DNA from 2 places in the Phycicoccus sp. genome. Region 1 is predicted to be linked to the other one. Evidence: riboswitches for the same ligand, from Rfam matches in the RefSeq annotation. Region 1 holds a riboswitch; the other holds the start of a gene.
What was found. Region 1 has a riboswitch for S-adenosylmethionine ahead of PKA89_RS11810 (aminotransferase class V-fold PLP-dependent enzyme). Riboswitches for the same ligand answer to the same signal wherever they lie in the genome.
Positions count from the first base shown of each region.

Region 2: linked by a shared signal. The riboswitch ahead of PKA89_RS14635 (bifunctional o-acetylhomoserine/o-acetylserine sulfhydrylase) and the one ahead of PKA89_RS11810 (aminotransferase class V-fold PLP-dependent enzyme) in region 1 are both predicted to bind S-adenosylmethionine.

Region 1 is NZ_DAOLAC010000017.1:67,074-74,581, forward strand. Features, by position in the region: gene PKA89_RS11785 (NAD(P)/FAD-dependent oxidoreductase) at 1-702, shown strand, start outside; gene PKA89_RS11790 (MarR family transcriptional regulator) at 731-1,375, opposite strand; gene PKA89_RS11795 (lysoplasmalogenase) at 1,795-2,439, shown strand; gene PKA89_RS11800 (DUF4396 domain-containing protein) at 2,519-2,983, shown strand; gene leuS (leucine--tRNA ligase) at 3,194-6,097, shown strand; SAM riboswitch class IV at 6,201-6,315, shown strand; partial or broken gene PKA89_RS11810 (aminotransferase class V-fold PLP-dependent enzyme) at 6,358-7,508, shown strand, end outside.
Region 2 is NZ_DAOLAC010000027.1:13,120-20,627, reverse strand. Features, by position in the region: gene rocD (ornithine--oxo-acid transaminase) at 1-893, shown strand, start outside; gene PKA89_RS14660 (alpha/beta fold hydrolase) at 952-1,857, opposite strand; gene PKA89_RS14655 (hypothetical protein) at 1,926-2,288, shown strand; gene PKA89_RS14650 (hypothetical protein) at 2,281-2,778, shown strand; gene PKA89_RS14645 (nitroreductase family deazaflavin-dependent oxidoreductase) at 2,818-3,252, opposite strand; gene mgrA (L-glyceraldehyde 3-phosphate reductase) at 3,266-4,315, opposite strand; SAM riboswitch class IV at 4,487-4,599, shown strand; gene PKA89_RS14635 (bifunctional o-acetylhomoserine/o-acetylserine sulfhydrylase) at 4,683-6,053, shown strand; gene PKA89_RS14630 (nuclear transport factor 2 family protein) at 6,114-6,485, shown strand; gene PKA89_RS14625 (hypothetical protein) at 6,607-6,897, shown strand; gene PKA89_RS14620 (putative T7SS-secreted protein) at 6,891-7,508, shown strand, end outside.

The sequences.
Region 1 (7,508 bases):
ACCTACCAGTTCCTCCGCCGGTGGCCGGACGCCGGACGTCGGGTGCTGCGGCGCCGGCTGCTCGAGCGGCTGCCCGAGGGCTATGACGTCGACACCCACTTCAACCCGGCCTACGACCCCTGGGACCAGCGGGTCTGCCTGGCCCCGGACGGCGACCTCCTCGACGCCATCGCCGGTGGGGGCGCCGAGGTGGTGACGGCGACGATCGACCGCTTCGTGCCCGAGGGCGTGCGGCTGGGGGACGGGCGGGTGCTGCCGGCCGACCTCGTCGTCACCGCGACCGGGCTGCGGCTCGAGATCGGCGGAGGCGCGGCGCTCGCCGTGGACGGGCACGCGGTGTCGGTGCCGGCCCACCACGTCTACAAGGGCTGCATGCTCTCCGGGGTGCCCAACCTCTTCCTCTCCGTGGGGTACACGAACGCCAGCTGGACGCTGCGGGCCGACCTCACCGCCCGCTGGGTCTGCCACCTGCTCGGGCACCTCGACCGGCGTGGGCTCGGCGTCGCGACACCCCGGTGGGACGGCACCGGCGGCGCCGACCGGCCGCTGCTCGACCTCACCTCCGGCTACGTGCGGCGCGGCGCGCACCTTCTGCCGCACCAGGCCGAGCGGCGGCCGTGGCGGGTGGTGCAGAGCTACCTCTACGACGTGGCGGTCACCCGGTTCGGGCGGCTCGAGGACGGGGTGCTCGAGCTGCGCTGAGGCCGGGGCTCGGTGTGGGGCAGGCGCCTCACGCGGCGTGGGGCGGTGCGGGGCGCGGTGCCCGCCGGGGGCGCCGGGGCGGGCGGTCGGCCACCGCCTGGAGGACCAGCCGCAGCGCGCGGCGCTCGACGTCCTCGAGCCCTTCGAGCCGCGACTCGAGGAGCTCGTCGAGGCGGGGCTCGAGGCGGGACACCATCCGACGGCCCTCGTCGGTGAGCTCGGCGCGGTGGGAGCGGAGGTCACGCCAGCTCGGCTCGCGGTGGACCAGGCCGCGCTCGGCGAGCGAGGCGAGCAGCCGGCTCACCCGGGCCTCGGACCGACCGAGGTACTCGGCCAGGTGCACCCCGGTGGACCGCTTGTCGCGCAGGCGCCGCAAGACGTCGAGGCCGTCGGGGGTGAGACCGGGGGCGAGGTCGGCCAAGGCCCGGGCGAGGTCGGCGTCGACCTGCGCGCTGGCCTGGCGGAGGAGCGCAGGAAGGTTGCGGGGGTCGTCGGCGTCCGGGCGCTCCCACCGGCGGGGGAGGTCGGCCCGGATGCCGTGCCGGACCGCCAGGTGCTCGTGGAGCCGGAGCCACGGGGAGTGCTCGGCGCTCTCGGCCGGAGCGATGCCGCGTCGTCGGGTCCAGGTCGGCGAGCGGCGTCGTGGGGCGCCGGCGGCAGGGGTGGGCTCCATCGGGTGGCTCCGATCCGTAGGTCTCGGAGGTGATCCTGCCGTGGGTGGCGTGCTCGCCGTGGGCGTCATCCACAGGCCGCCCCCGTGGCCCGGCCGAGCTGAGGGGAGTCGGCCACCATGTGCTCCCCGGGACTCCATGCGCCCGGCAAGGGATCCCGTGCTCGACGCAAGGGATCGCGTGCTCGACGCAAGGGATCGCTTGCCGGGCGCAAGGGATCGCTTGCCGGGCGCGAGGGATCGCTTGCCGGGCGCGAGGGATCGCTTGCCGGGCGCAAGGGATCGCTTGCGACGGGCAAGGAGGTGGGGGGATGACATGTCCCGTCCGGGCGCTCAGGTCCGGGCCCGGGCACGGAGGTGGGGGACGACCGGTCCTGCCCGGGCCCTCGGGTCCGGCGTCGAACGGCCCGACGACTGGCAGGATGCCCGCCGTGCTGCTCACCGCGCTCGTCCTTGTCACCGCAGTCGCCGCCGCCCTCGACTGGTGGGCCGTCGCCACCGACCGCCAGGCCACCGAGCGCTGGGCCAAGCCGCTCGTCATGGTCGGGCTCGTCGCCGTGGCGCTGGCGAGCGGCGCGACCCAGAGCCCCGGCGGCCCCGCCCTGCTCGCCGCCCTTGCCCTCGGCCTCGTCGGCGACGTCTTCCTCCTCGGCGACTCCGAACCGCGCTTCGTCGGTGGCCTCGCCGCCTTCCTCGTCGGCCACCTGGCCTACGTCGTCGCCTTCGTCCAGCACGCCCTCGACCGCCCGGACCTGGCGATCGCCGGCGCGGCCCTCGTCGCCGTCGCGCTCCTCGCCGGCCGCCGCATCCTGCCCGCTGCGATCCGCGACGGAGGCCCCGGCCTCGGCGCTGCCGTCGCCCTCTACATGGCGGTCATCGCCGGGATGGCGCTCGCCGGCTGGGCCACCGGCAGCCCGCTCGTCGCCGCCGGCGTCAGCCTCTTCGTCGTCAGCGACACCGTCCTCGCCCTCGGCCGCTTCGTCGAGGAGCGGCCGTGGACCGGCCCGGTCGTCATCGTCACCTACCACCTCGCGCAGGCACTCATCGTCGCCGGCATGCTCGGCTGACACCGGTAGCTCGCGGAGCGTCGGTCCCGGTCGACCACTCACGCGGAATACCCCATGGGGGTATCCCGTTGGTCCGGCCATGACCACTCACAGCCACGCCCACGACACCACGACGACCTGGCGGGACGCCGCGTCGGCGACCCTGCACTGCCTCACCGGGTGCGCGATCGGCGAGGTCCTCGGAATGGTCCTCGGCACCGCGCTCGGCCTCGGGACCGGTGCCGTCGTGCTCCTCTCCGTCGTCCTGGCCTTCGTCACCGGCTACGCCCTCACCGTCTCGTCGGTGCTGCGGGCCGGCCTGGCCCTCGGAGCGGCCCTGGGGGTCGCGCTCGCCGCCGACACCGTCTCGATCCTCGTCATGGAGGTCGTCGACAACGGCTTCATGGTCCTCGTGCCCGGCGCGATGGACGCCGGCCTCGGCACGGTGCTGTTCTGGGCCTCCCTCGTCGCGTCCCTGGCCGTCGCGTTCGTCGTCACGGTGCCGGTCAACCGCGCCCTGATGAGCCGCGGGCGCGGGCACGCCGTCGTCCACTCGATGCACTGACCCGCGCCCGGCAGCGGGCGGCGCCCCCGCGGCGCCGCCCGCCCGGGCAGCACCCCCGGACACCGCCCGCCCCGGCTGCGCTACCCTGAGCAGGTGCCGAGGTTCCTGCTCCTTACCTAGCCGCGCCGGCCACCCCCAGGCCCGCGCGGCGACCCCTCCTGTGCGAGGGGTTTTTTCATGGCCGCGGGACACGACGACGACGAGGACGAGATGAGCGAGACCCCGCACCGCTACACCGCCGAGCTGGCCGGTCAGATCGAGGTGGCCTGGCAGGACCGCTGGCAGGAGCGTGGCACCTTCCACGCCCCGAACCCGGCCGGCCCGTGGGCCGACCCGCAGGCCGTCGCCGACTACGAGAACGGCCACCTGCTCGTCCTCGACATGTTCCCGTACCCGAGCGGCGCCGGCCTGCACGTCGGGCACCCGCTGGGCTACATCGCCACCGACGTCTACGCCCGCTACAACCGGATGCTCGGCAAGAACGTCCTGCACTGCCTGGGCTACGACGCCTTCGGCCTGCCCGCCGAGCAGTACGCGGTGCAGACCGGTCAGCACCCGCGCAAGACGACCGAGGACAACATCGTCATCATGGCGCGCCAGCTGCGCCGCCTCGGGCTGGGCCACGACGACCGTCGCTCCATCCGCACGATGGACCCCGACTACTACCGCTGGACGCAGTGGATCTTCCTGCGGATCTTCAACTCCTGGTACGACCCCGACGCCGAGCGCCCCGATGGCGGACGGGGCCGTGCGCGCCCCGTCGAGGAGCTCGTCGAGGAGTACCGCAGCGGCACGCGGCCGCTGCCGAACGACGACGGCCGCGGGTGGGAGGACCTGTCCGACGTCGAGCGCGCCGGCATCCTCGACGCGCAGCGGCTGGCCTACACCTCCGAGGCTCCGGTCAACTGGTGCCCCGGCCTCGGCACCGTGCTCTCCAACGAGGAGGTCACCAACGACGGCCGCTCCGAGCGGGGCAACTTCCCGGTCTTCAAGCGCAACCTGCGCCAGTGGATGATGCGGATCACCGCCTACGCCGACCGGCTGGCCGACGACCTCGACCGGGTCGAGTGGCCGGAGAAGGTCCGCATCATGCAGCGGAACTGGATCGGGCGCAGCCAGGGTGCGCGCGTGACGTTCCCCGTCGAGGGGGCCGTCGACGGCACCGGCATCGAGGTCTTCACGACTCGCCCCGACACCCTCTTCGGCGCGACCTTCATGGTCCTGGCCCCGGAGCACCCGCTCGTCGACGAGCTCGTCCCCTCCGGTGGCTGGCCCGAGGGGACCGACGACGCCTGGACCGGCGGCGCCGCCACGCCCGCCGAGGCCGTCGACACCTACCGCCGGGCCGCCTCCCGCAAGAGCGACGTCGAGCGGCAGACCGAGGGCAAGGACAAGACCGGTGTCTTCACCGGCGGCTGGGCGACCAACCCCGTCACCGGCACCCGCATCCCGGTGTTCGTCGCCGACTACGTGCTCATGGGCTATGGCACCGGCGCGATCATGGCCGTCCCGGGCCAGGACGAGCGCGACTGGGACTTCGCCACCGCCTTCCACCTGCCCAAGATCCGCACCGTGCAGCCCGACGAGGGCCACGACCCGGCCACCGCGTTCACCGGCAGGGGCCCGGCGATCAACTCGAGCAACGACGAGCTGAGCCTCGACGGTCTCGACGTGCCCGAGGCCAAGGAGCGGATGACGGCCTGGCTGCAGGAGAAGGGGATCGGCGAGCCGACGGTCACCTACAAGCTGCGCGACTGGCTCTTCAGCCGGCAGCGCTACTGGGGCGAGCCCTTCCCGGTGCTCTTCGACGAGGACGGCGTCGCGCACGCGGTGCCCGATTCCATGCTCCCCGTCGAGCTGCCCGAGGTGCCCGACTACAGCCCCAAGACCTACGACCCCGAGGACGCCGGCAGCGAGCCCGAGCCGCCCCTCTCGCGCGTGCAGGAGTGGGTCGACGTCGAGCTCGACCTCGGCGATGGCCGCGGCCTGCGCCGCTTCCGGCGCGAGACGAACACGATGCCCAACTGGGCCGGCTCGTGCTGGTACTACCTGCGCTACCTCGACCCCGAGAACGCCGACGCGCTGGTCGACCCCGAGAACGAGTCCTACTGGATGGGACCGCGTCCGGAGCCCGTCGCGGGCGCCGCCCCGGGAACCCGCGACCCCGGTGGCGTCGACCTGTACGTCGGCGGCGTCGAGCACGCCGTGCTCCACCTGCTCTACGCCCGCTTCTGGCACAAGGTGCTCCACGACCTGGGGCACCTGAGCAGCGACGAGCCGTTCCGCACGTACTTCAGCCAGGGCTACATCCAGGCCGCCGCGTACCGCGACGACCGCGGCCAGCCGGTCGAGGCCCGGGAGGTCGAGGAGGCCCCCGACGGCGGCTTCACCTGGCAGGGACGGCCGGTGACCCGCGAGTTCGGCAAGATCGGCAAGTCGCTGAAGAACATGGTGAGCCCGGACGAGATGTACGCCGCCTACGGCGCCGACACCTTCCGCCTCTACGAGATGGGCCTAGGCCCGCTCGAGCAGAGCAAGCCGTGGGACACCCGGGCCGTCGTCGGCAGCCAGCGCTTCCTCCAGCGGTTGTGGCGCAACGTCGTCGACGAGGAGAGCGGCGAGGTCGTCGTCGTCGACGCGCCCCTCGACGACGCCACCACCCGCGTGCTGCACCGGACCATCGACGCGGTGCGCACCGACTACGCGAGCCTCGGCTTCAACACGGCCATCGCCCGGCTCACCGAGCTGAACAACGCCCTGACCAAGCTCGAGGGGGGCGTGCCCCGCGCCGCGGCCGACGCGCTCGTCCTCATGGTCGCGCCGCTCGCCCCGCACATCGCCGAGGAGCTGTGGATGCGGTTGGGGCACACCGAGTCCCTGGCCCACGAGCCGTTCCCGGTCGCGGACCCCGCGCTGCTCGTCGACGAGACGGTCACCTGTGTCGTCCAGGTCAGGGGCAAGGTCAAGGACCGCCTCGAGGTGGCGAGCGACATCACCGAGGACGCCCTGCGCGAGCTGGCGCTGGCCAGCCCGAAGGTGCAGGCCGCCCTCGAGAACGGCGTGCGGACGGTCATCGTGCGGGCCCCGAAGCTCGTCAACGTCGTCCCTGCCTGACCCCGACGGGAGACCCGAGGGGACGGGGCCGGGCCGCCTGCCGTCTCGGGTCGTGGACCGCGGGTGCGGGTGGCGCGGGCCGCCGGTCACACTCGTCGCCGTAGGTCATGAGTGCCAGTGACAAGCCCCGGCTCGCTGGCCGGCAACCCTCCTCCGCGGTGGGGGTGCCCCGGGTGACGACCTGGTCGGCGTCGCAGCGACGTCGGCAAGCGCGGGTCCCCGGCACCGTCCGAGGGTCCTCGAGGCCCTCGGGAGCACCGATGTCCACCCACCACGCAGGAACCGTCCGCCACGTCCCGGCGCCGCTGGCCCGGCGGCTGCCCGCCGTCGTCCGGCCCGACCCGGTGCCGCTGGCCACCGGCGGCACCGTCGACTACGCGCAGCTCGACCACGCCGCCTCGACACCGGCGCTGGAGTCCGTCGTGCGCGCCGTCGAGACCGCGACCCGCACGTACTCGAGCGTGCACCGCGGCACCGGATGGCTGTCGCGGGTCACGAGCGCGCACTACGAGGCCGCCCGCGAGGAGGTGGCCCGCTTCGTCGGCGCCCGCGCGGACGACGTCGTCGTGCTGACCCGGACGACGACCGACGCCACCAACCTCCTCGCCCGCGCGCTGCCGGAGGGCACCCCGGTCCTCGTCTTCGCGTCCGAGCACCACGCCTCCCTCCTGCCCTGGCCGGCGGCGACGACGCACCGGCTGCCCGTCCCCGCGTCGCCGGAGGAGGCGCTCGGCCGACTGGAGGCGGCCCTGCTCGGGCTCGCCGGCGGGCCGGCCCCGCTCGTCGTCGTCACCGGAGCCTCGAACGTCACCGGCGAGCTGTGGCCGGTCGAGCGGGCCGTCGCCGTCGCGCGGCGGCACGGTGCCCGCGTCCTCCTCGACGCCGCCCAGCTCGTCGCCCACCGCCGCGTCGACCTCGCCGCGCTGGACGCCGACTGGGTGGCCTTCTCCGGGCACAAGCTCCACGCCCCGTTCGGCACCGGCGCGCTGGTCGGGCGCCGCGACTGGCTCGACGCCGCCGACCCCTACCTCGCCGGCGGGGGTGCCAACGCCGCCCTCACCGCCCACGGCACCGAGGGGACCTCCCGCCCGGCCCCGCACGAGGGCGGCAGCCCCAACCTCCTCCGCGCCCTCGCCCCCGCCGCAATCGCACTCACTGCAGCCCTTGCCTACGGATCGCTCGCCCTCGTCTTTCGTCCGATCGGCGAAATGAAGCAACCGCGAACAGCCGGCCCCACGATCGCCCTCATCCAAAGCGACATGCTCGCCGATTGGAAGGGGACCGTCGAACGCGACGCCAATGTGATGCAGCAGCAGTCGCGGCTTTCGCTCGAAGCCGTGCGCGCGTCGCAACGCCCCATCGATCTCATCGTCTGGCCGGAGACGATGTTCCGCCAGCAGTTGTTCGTCCG
Region 2 (7,508 bases), on a different contig from region 1:
TGAACACGGGCGCGGAGGCCGTCGAGACCGCCATCAAGGTCTCGCGCAAGTGGGGCTACCGGGTCAAGGGTGTGCCGGAGGACTCCGCGAGCATCGTCGTCATGGAGGGCAACTTCCACGGCCGCACGACGACCATCGTCAGCTTCTCGGACGACAAGGTCGCGCGGGACGAGTACGGCCCCTACACACCGGGGTTCCGCACCGTGCGCTACGGCGACGCCGACGCGCTGCGGGCCGCCGTCGACGACACGACGGTGGCCGTCCTCCTCGAGCCGATCCAGGGGGAGGGCGGCGTCCTCATCCCGCCCGACGGCTACCTGCGCGACGTCCGCGCCGTCTGCGACGAGGCCGGTGCCCTCATGGTCGCCGACGAGGTCCAGTCCGGGCTGGGCCGCACGGGGCGCACCTTCGCCTGCGAGCACGAGGACGTCCAGCCCGACGTCTACGTCCTCGGCAAGGCCCTCGGCGGCGGCCTCTACCCGGTCTCCGCCATCGCTGCCGACCACGCCGTCCTCGACGTCATCACCCCCGGCTCGCACGGATCGACCTTCGGTGGCAACCCGCTGGCAGCGGCCATCGGCCACGAAGTGGTCCAGATGCTCGAGGAGGGCGAGTTCCAGTCATGGGCAACTCGATCCGGAGCGCTGCTCGCGGACGGGCTGCGCCCTCTCGTCGGCCACGGGCTCGACGCCGTGCGGATCCGCGGGCTCTGGGCGGGGCTCGACGTCTCGCCCGGCGGGCCGAGCGGCCGCGAGCTGTGCGAGCGCCTGCTCGAGCGCGGCATCCTCGCCAAGGACACGCACGGCTCCACCATCCGGCTCGCCCCGCCACTCGTCGTCACCGACGACGAGGTGCGGATGCTCGTCGACGCCGTCACGGACGTCCTCGCCTGACCCCCAGCCCGCCGGGCCGCCGAGCCGACCGCAGACCGGCATCGGTCCGGACTGCGCCTCAGCCCTGCGCCGGCACCTCGGCCGCCCGCGCGGCGTTCTGCGCGATGGCGTCGACGATCTCCTCGCGGCGCGAGCGCGGCAGGTCGTGCCCCATGTCCGGGAACATGAGCAGCCGCGACCCCGGCACGGCGCGGGCGGTGGCGATGCCTCCGCTCGGCCCGACGAGGCGGTCCGCGAGGCCGTGCACGACGAGGGTCGGGACGCGCACCTCGCGCAGCCGCGCCGTGCGGTCCGGGCTCTCGAGGATGGCGAGCAGCTGGCGCACGGTGCCGATCGGGCTGACGCTGCGGCGCACCGCGGTCCGGACCATCGCCGTCATCTCGTCCTCGTCGAAGAGCGGGCCCGAGATGCGTCGCCACCCCTCGACCCCGAGCCGCACCGCCTCGTCCTCGTCGGAGGGTCGCGGCTGGGTCAGCGACAGCGCCATCGTCGGCAGCAGCGTCGGATGCACGCGCCCGTGCCGCCGGCTGCCGGTGTTCGACATGATCGAGGTGAGGCTGAGGACGCGCTCGGGGTGGTCGATGGTCAGCTGCTGGGCGATCATCCCGCCCATCGAGGCGCCGACGACGTGCGCGGCGGCGATGCCGAGGTGGTCGAGGAGTGCGCGGGCGTCCTCGGCCATGTCCGACAGGAGGTAGTCGGCGCCGCCGGAGCCGGGGCGCAGGAAGCTGCGGACGACCGCCGCGCGGGCCGGCGCGGGGCCGTCGGTGAAGCTGGAGAGCCCGATGTCGCGGTTGTCGTGCCGGACCACCCGGAAGCCGCGCTCGACGAGCGAGGCGACGAAGTCGGTCGGCCAGCCGACGAGCTGGGTGCCGAGGCCCATGACGAGCAGCATCGGGATGCCGTCGTCCGGGCCGTCGACCTCGTAGGCGATCTCCACGTCACCGAGCTGCGCCGTAGCCATGACCGCAGTGTCGCACCCGTCCACGCCCCGCCGGGGAGCGCCCACCGTGCGCGTCTAGCATGGCGGGCGTGATCGCACCGCTGACGTACGTCGTCGTGGGCCTCGCCGTGGTCCTGTGCGTCGCCGCGGTCTGGTACGCCGTCCGCGACCGGCTCATCGACGACCGGCTGCTCGTCGTCGCGGCCCTCGTCGAGGTCGGGCTGCTCGCCCTCCTCGTCGCGGGCCTCGCCGACCTCGGTCACATCACGGACGACGCCGAGAAGGCGACGTTCGTCGCGTACCTCGTCAGCCTGCCGGTCATCCCCGTCGGTACCTCGTTCCTCGCGATCAAGGAGAAGTCGCGCTGGGCGATGGGCTCGATCGCGGTCGGCGCGTTCGCCGTCGGGGTGATGGCCGCCCGCCTCGCGCAGATCTGGATGTCCTATGGCTGATTCCCGCCCCGACCGCAGCCCAGAGGCCCCCCGGGACCGCCGCGCGCTCGGCGGCCCCGGCGTGCTCCTCGTCGTCGTCTACGGGGTGCTGGCGCTCGCCGCCACCGGTCGCTCGGTCCTCCAGATCAGCGAGTACTTCGACCGGGCGCCCCTGGCCTACCTGCTGTCGGCGTTCGCCGCGGTCGTCTACGTCCTCGCCACCTGGTGCCTCGCCCGCGGCGGGTCGTGGGTGCGCGTCGGCATCGTCGCCTGTGCGGTCGAGCTCGTCGGCGTCCTCGTCGTCGGCCTCGCCTCCTACTTCGTGCCGTCGGCGTTCCCGGACAAGACCGTCTGGTCGCACCTCGGCGCGGGCTACGGCTACGTTCCGCTCGTCCTGCCGGTCCTCGGGCTGCTGTGGTTCCGGCGGGTCGAGCGCGGTGCCCGGGCCGTGCCGGCGACGCACCCGGCGCCGTCGTCCGGCGACGAGGGCACCGCCGCCTCGCCCGAGTGACGGACGGTCGTCCCGCACGGCGCGACGACGAGCCTGGGGTCAGCCGTCGCGACGCTCGAGGACCAGCACCGGGATGAGCCGGTCGGTCTTCTCCTGGTAGTCGGCGTAGGGCGGGTAGGCCGCCACGCAGCGCTCCCACCACTCCTCGCGCTCGGTGCCGGTGATCTCGCGGGCGCGGGCCGGCCACGACTCGGTGCCGTCCTGGAGGGTGATGTCGGGGTCGGCGAGCAGGTTGCCGTACCAGGCGGGGTGCTCGGGAGCGCCGCCCTTGCTCGCGACGGCCGCGTACGTGCCCTCGTGCTCGACCCGCATCAGGGGCACCTTGCGCAGCGCCCCGGTCTTCCGGCCGCGCATCGTCAGCATGACGACGGGGCGGTCCATGACCTTCACCGAGCGGGTGTCACCCGTCCTCTCGATCGTCTCGACCTGGTCGCGGACCCAGCCGGTGGGGGAGGGGATGTAGTTCTCGCTCATGCCAGGGTCCAACTCACTTGTCGCTCGAGGTCTTCCACAGGTTGATGCCGGCGTCCCGGGCGTGCTTGTCGATCTGCGCCAGCTCGTCCTTCGTGAACCGCAGCTTCTTCACCGCGTCGAGGCTGTCGTCGAGCTGGGCGACCGAGCTCGCGCCGACGAGGACCGAGGTCACCCGCGGGTCGCGCAGCGCCCACGCCAGCGCCATCTGGGCGAGCGACTGGCCGCGCGCCCTCGCCATCCGGTCGAGGGCCCGGACGTGCTTGAGCGCGGAGTCCGTGAGCAGCGACGGGTCGAGCGACTTGCCCTGTGCCGCACGCGAACCCTCGGGGATGCCCTTGAGGTACTTGTTCGTCAGCATCCCCTGGGCGAGCGGGGAGAACGCGATGCAGCCGACCCCGGTCTCGCCGAGCGCGTCGAGCAGGCCCTCCTCCTCGATCCACCGGTTGAGCATCGAGTACGAGGGCTGGTGGATGAGCAGCGGCGTGCCCATCGAGCGGAGGATCTCGACCGCCTCGCGCGTGCGCTGCGCCGAGTACGACGAGATGCCGACGTAGAGCGCCTTGCCCGCCCGGACGAGGGAGTCGAGGGCGCCCAGGGTCTCCTCGAGCGGAGTCGTCTCGTCGAAGCGGTGGCTGTAGAAGATGTCGACGTGGTCCAAGCCCATCCGCCGCAGCGACTGGTCGCACGACGCGGTGATGTACTTCCGGGAGCCGCCGCCCTGGCCGTACGGGCCGGGCCACATGTCGTAGCCGGCCTTGGAGCTGATGACGAGCTCGTCGCGGTACGGGCGGAAGTCGCGGGCGAAGAGCGTGCCGAAGTTGCGCTCGGCGGCTCCGTAGGGCGGCCCGTAGTTGTTCGCGAGGTCGAAGTGCGTCACACCGCGGTCGAAGGCGCGACGGAGGATGGCCTGCTGGCGCCCGAGCGGCACGTCGTCACCGAAGTTGTGCCACAGGCCGAGCGAGATCGCGGGCAGGTCGAGGCCGGAGCGGCCGGTGCGGCGGTAGGGCATCCCGGCGCGGTAACGGTTCGCGGCGGCCTTGTACTCGTCGGCGTGGAAGGTCATGGCCCCGATCCTTCCCGACTTCTTGCGAATCACCCACCTCCGGGCCCGCCCTTTCGGCCGCGGCGGGTGGGTTTTCCGCAATGGGTCGGGACAGGGCGGGGGTGCCCGGAGGATGAGACGGGGCGGGGGCGATGGTGGCCGGCGCCGGCCGGCGTGCCTATCCTGTCGGCAGGTCATGAGCGCCAGCGCCAAGCCCCGGCTCGCTGGCCGGCAACCCTCCTCCGCGGTGGGGTGCCCCGGGTGAGGACCTGGCGTGCGGCGCCCGTCGCACGCAAGCGCGGGAGCACCCCCGGTACCCCCGCCGAGTACACGTCCGCGTGCGCCCGGCCGAACGTCGGGCCCACCACCGAAAGTGGGAGCCAAGCAGATGACCGACCCGTCCCAGTGGGGATTCGAGACCCGACAGGTCCACTCCGGCCAGCAGCCGGACACCGCGACCGGGGCTCGTGCCCTGCCGATCTACCAGACCACGTCGTACGTCTTCAACGACACCGCGCACGCCGAGAACCTCTTCGCGCTGCGGGAGTTCGGCAACATCTACACGCGCATCATGAACCCGACCCAGGATGCCGTCGAGCAGCGCATCGCGGCGCTCGAGGGAGGTGTCGGCGCGCTGCTCGTGGCCTCCGGCCAGGCCGCTACCACCCTCGGCCTGCTCAACGTCGCCGAGGCCGGGGACCACATCGTCTCCAGCGCGGCCCTCTACGGCGGCACGGTCAACCTCCTGAAGTACACGTTCGCCAAGCTCGGCGTCGAGGTGACCTTCGTCGAGGACCACACCGACCCGCAGGCCTGGCGCGACGCCGTCCGTCCGAACACCAAGGCCTTCTTCGGCGAGACGATCGCCAACCCCAAGGCCGAGGTCCTCGACATCGAGGCGGTCGCCGCGGTCGCGCACGAGGCGGGGGTGCCACTCGTCGTCGACAACACGATCGCCACGCCGTACCTCGTCAACCCGCTGCAGTGGGGCGCCGACGTCGTCATCCACTCGGCGACCAAGTACCTCGGCGGGCACGGCACGTCGATCGCCGGCGTCATCGTCGACGGCGGCACCTTCGACTACACCCAGGACCCGGAGCGCTTCCCGAACTACAACACCCCGGACGAGAGCTACCACGGCCTGCGCTTCGGCCCGGACCTCGGCGTCGGCAGCCCGTTCGGCGCGAACCTGTCCTACATCCTCAAGGCCCGGGTGCAGCTGCTGCGCGACCTCGGGTCGGCGATCAGCCCGTTCAACGCCTTCCTCATCGGCCAGGGCCTCGAGACGCTCAGCCTGCGGGTCGAGCGGCACATCGAGAACGCCCGCGCCGTGGCGCAGTACCTCGAGCAGCACCCGCAGGTCGAGTCGGTCCGGTGGGCCTCGCTCGACTCCAGCCCGGGCAAGGCGCTCGCGGACAAGTACGCGCCCAAGGGCGCCGGTGCGGTGCTCGCGTTCGAGATCGCCGGCGGGGTGGAGGCCGGGCGACGCTTCGTCGAGGGCCTGTCACTGCACAGCCACGTCGCGAACATCGGCGACGTGCGCTCGCTGGCCATCCACCCGGCGTCGACCACCCACAGCCAGGGCGGCGACGCCGACCGGCTCGCCGCCGGCGTGACGCCCGGGCTGGTCCGGCTCGCGGTCGGCATCGAGACGATCGCCGACATCCTCGCCGACCTCGACGCCGGGTTCGCCGCCGCGCTGGGTTCCGGCGACGCGGGGGACGCCGCCCCCGAGCTGGTCGGCGCGACGCAGGCCTGACCTCGCAGCGGTCCGGCGCCGGGAGCCCCTCCCGGCGCCGGACCGGGCTACGGTCGAGCGATGGACGAGAGCCTGACCGAGACCCTGCTCGACCTCGAGCGCCGGGGGTGGGACTCCCTCTGCGACGGCACCGGGGCGAAGCTCTACGGCGACCTGATGACCGACGACGGCGTCATGGTGCTCGCGCACGGCGCCGTGCTCGACCGCGCGGAGGTCGTCGCCTCGCTCGCCGACGCCCCACCGTGGGACGACTACGCGATCGACGACGTGCGCGTCGTGGCGCTCGGCGCCGACGCGGCCTCGCTCGTCTACCGCGGGACCGCCCGGCGGGAGGGCGCGGACCCGTTCGTCGGCGCGATGACCAGCACGTACGTGCGGGTCGCCGGTGCGTGGCGCCTCGCGGTGTACACCCAGACCGTCGTCCCGGACTGACCCGACCGACCCGTCCAGACCGTCCCGACCGACCCGACCCGGCCGACCTGAGCGACCCGGCGGCGCGGGGGCCTGTGGAAAACCCGACGGCCGGATGCCCCGAGCGGCCTAGCGTCCAGGCATGACGAGCTACCGGGTCGACGCCGAGACGGTCCTCGAGGTGGGGGCCGGCCTCGTCGACCTCGCCGAGGGGCTGGCGACGATGGGCGACCCGCGCGCCGACCGCTGGGCGTTCGGGCCGGGCTCCTCCGGCGCCGCCGCCGAGGAGCTGCTCGGCGGGTGGCGCCTCGCCCGGCTGCGGCTCGCGGAGGCGCTCACCGTCCTCGGGGAGTCCGCGGCGCAGGCCGGCGGGGCGTACCTCGACACCGACGCCGGGGTCTCCCGGGGGCTCGGGGGTGGGCCCACGTGGTGATGCTGCTCCGGCCGGTCGAGGGCTCGGGGGAGGGGGTGCGCCGGGTCGCCGACGCCGTCGAGGCCACCGGTCGCCGCCTCGCCGACGCCGCCTCGACGCTCACCCGGCTGCGGGCCGGTGCGGTCTGGGACGGCCCGGCCGGGGAGGCCTTCTCGCAGCGGATGGCCTCGGCGCCGACCGTCCTCGACCGCGCCGCCGACCGCTTCCTCGGCGCGGCCCGGCCGATGCGCGAGCTCGCGGCCGTCCTCGACGACGCCCAGGCGGTGGCCCAGCAGGCCGTCGACGCGCACGACGAGGCCTGGGAGTGGTACCGCGTCCTCGAGGAGCGCGCCGTCGTGCTCGTCGGACGCGGCGTCGCCGAGACCTCGCCCGAGCTCCTCGCGGTGCGTCACGCCCAGCAGGAGCAGATGGCCGAGGTCGCCCGGGCCGAGGCGCGGCACGCCGCAGCGTTGGACGGGCTCCGGGCGGCCGACGCCCGGTGCACGGCCGCCCTGCGGGCGCTCGCCGACGACGACCTCGTCGACCCCTGGCTCTACCGCGGACTGCGCACCACCAGCTCGGTCGGCCACGGGGTGGGGTACCTCGCGATGCTGCCCGCCCGGGTCGCGCCG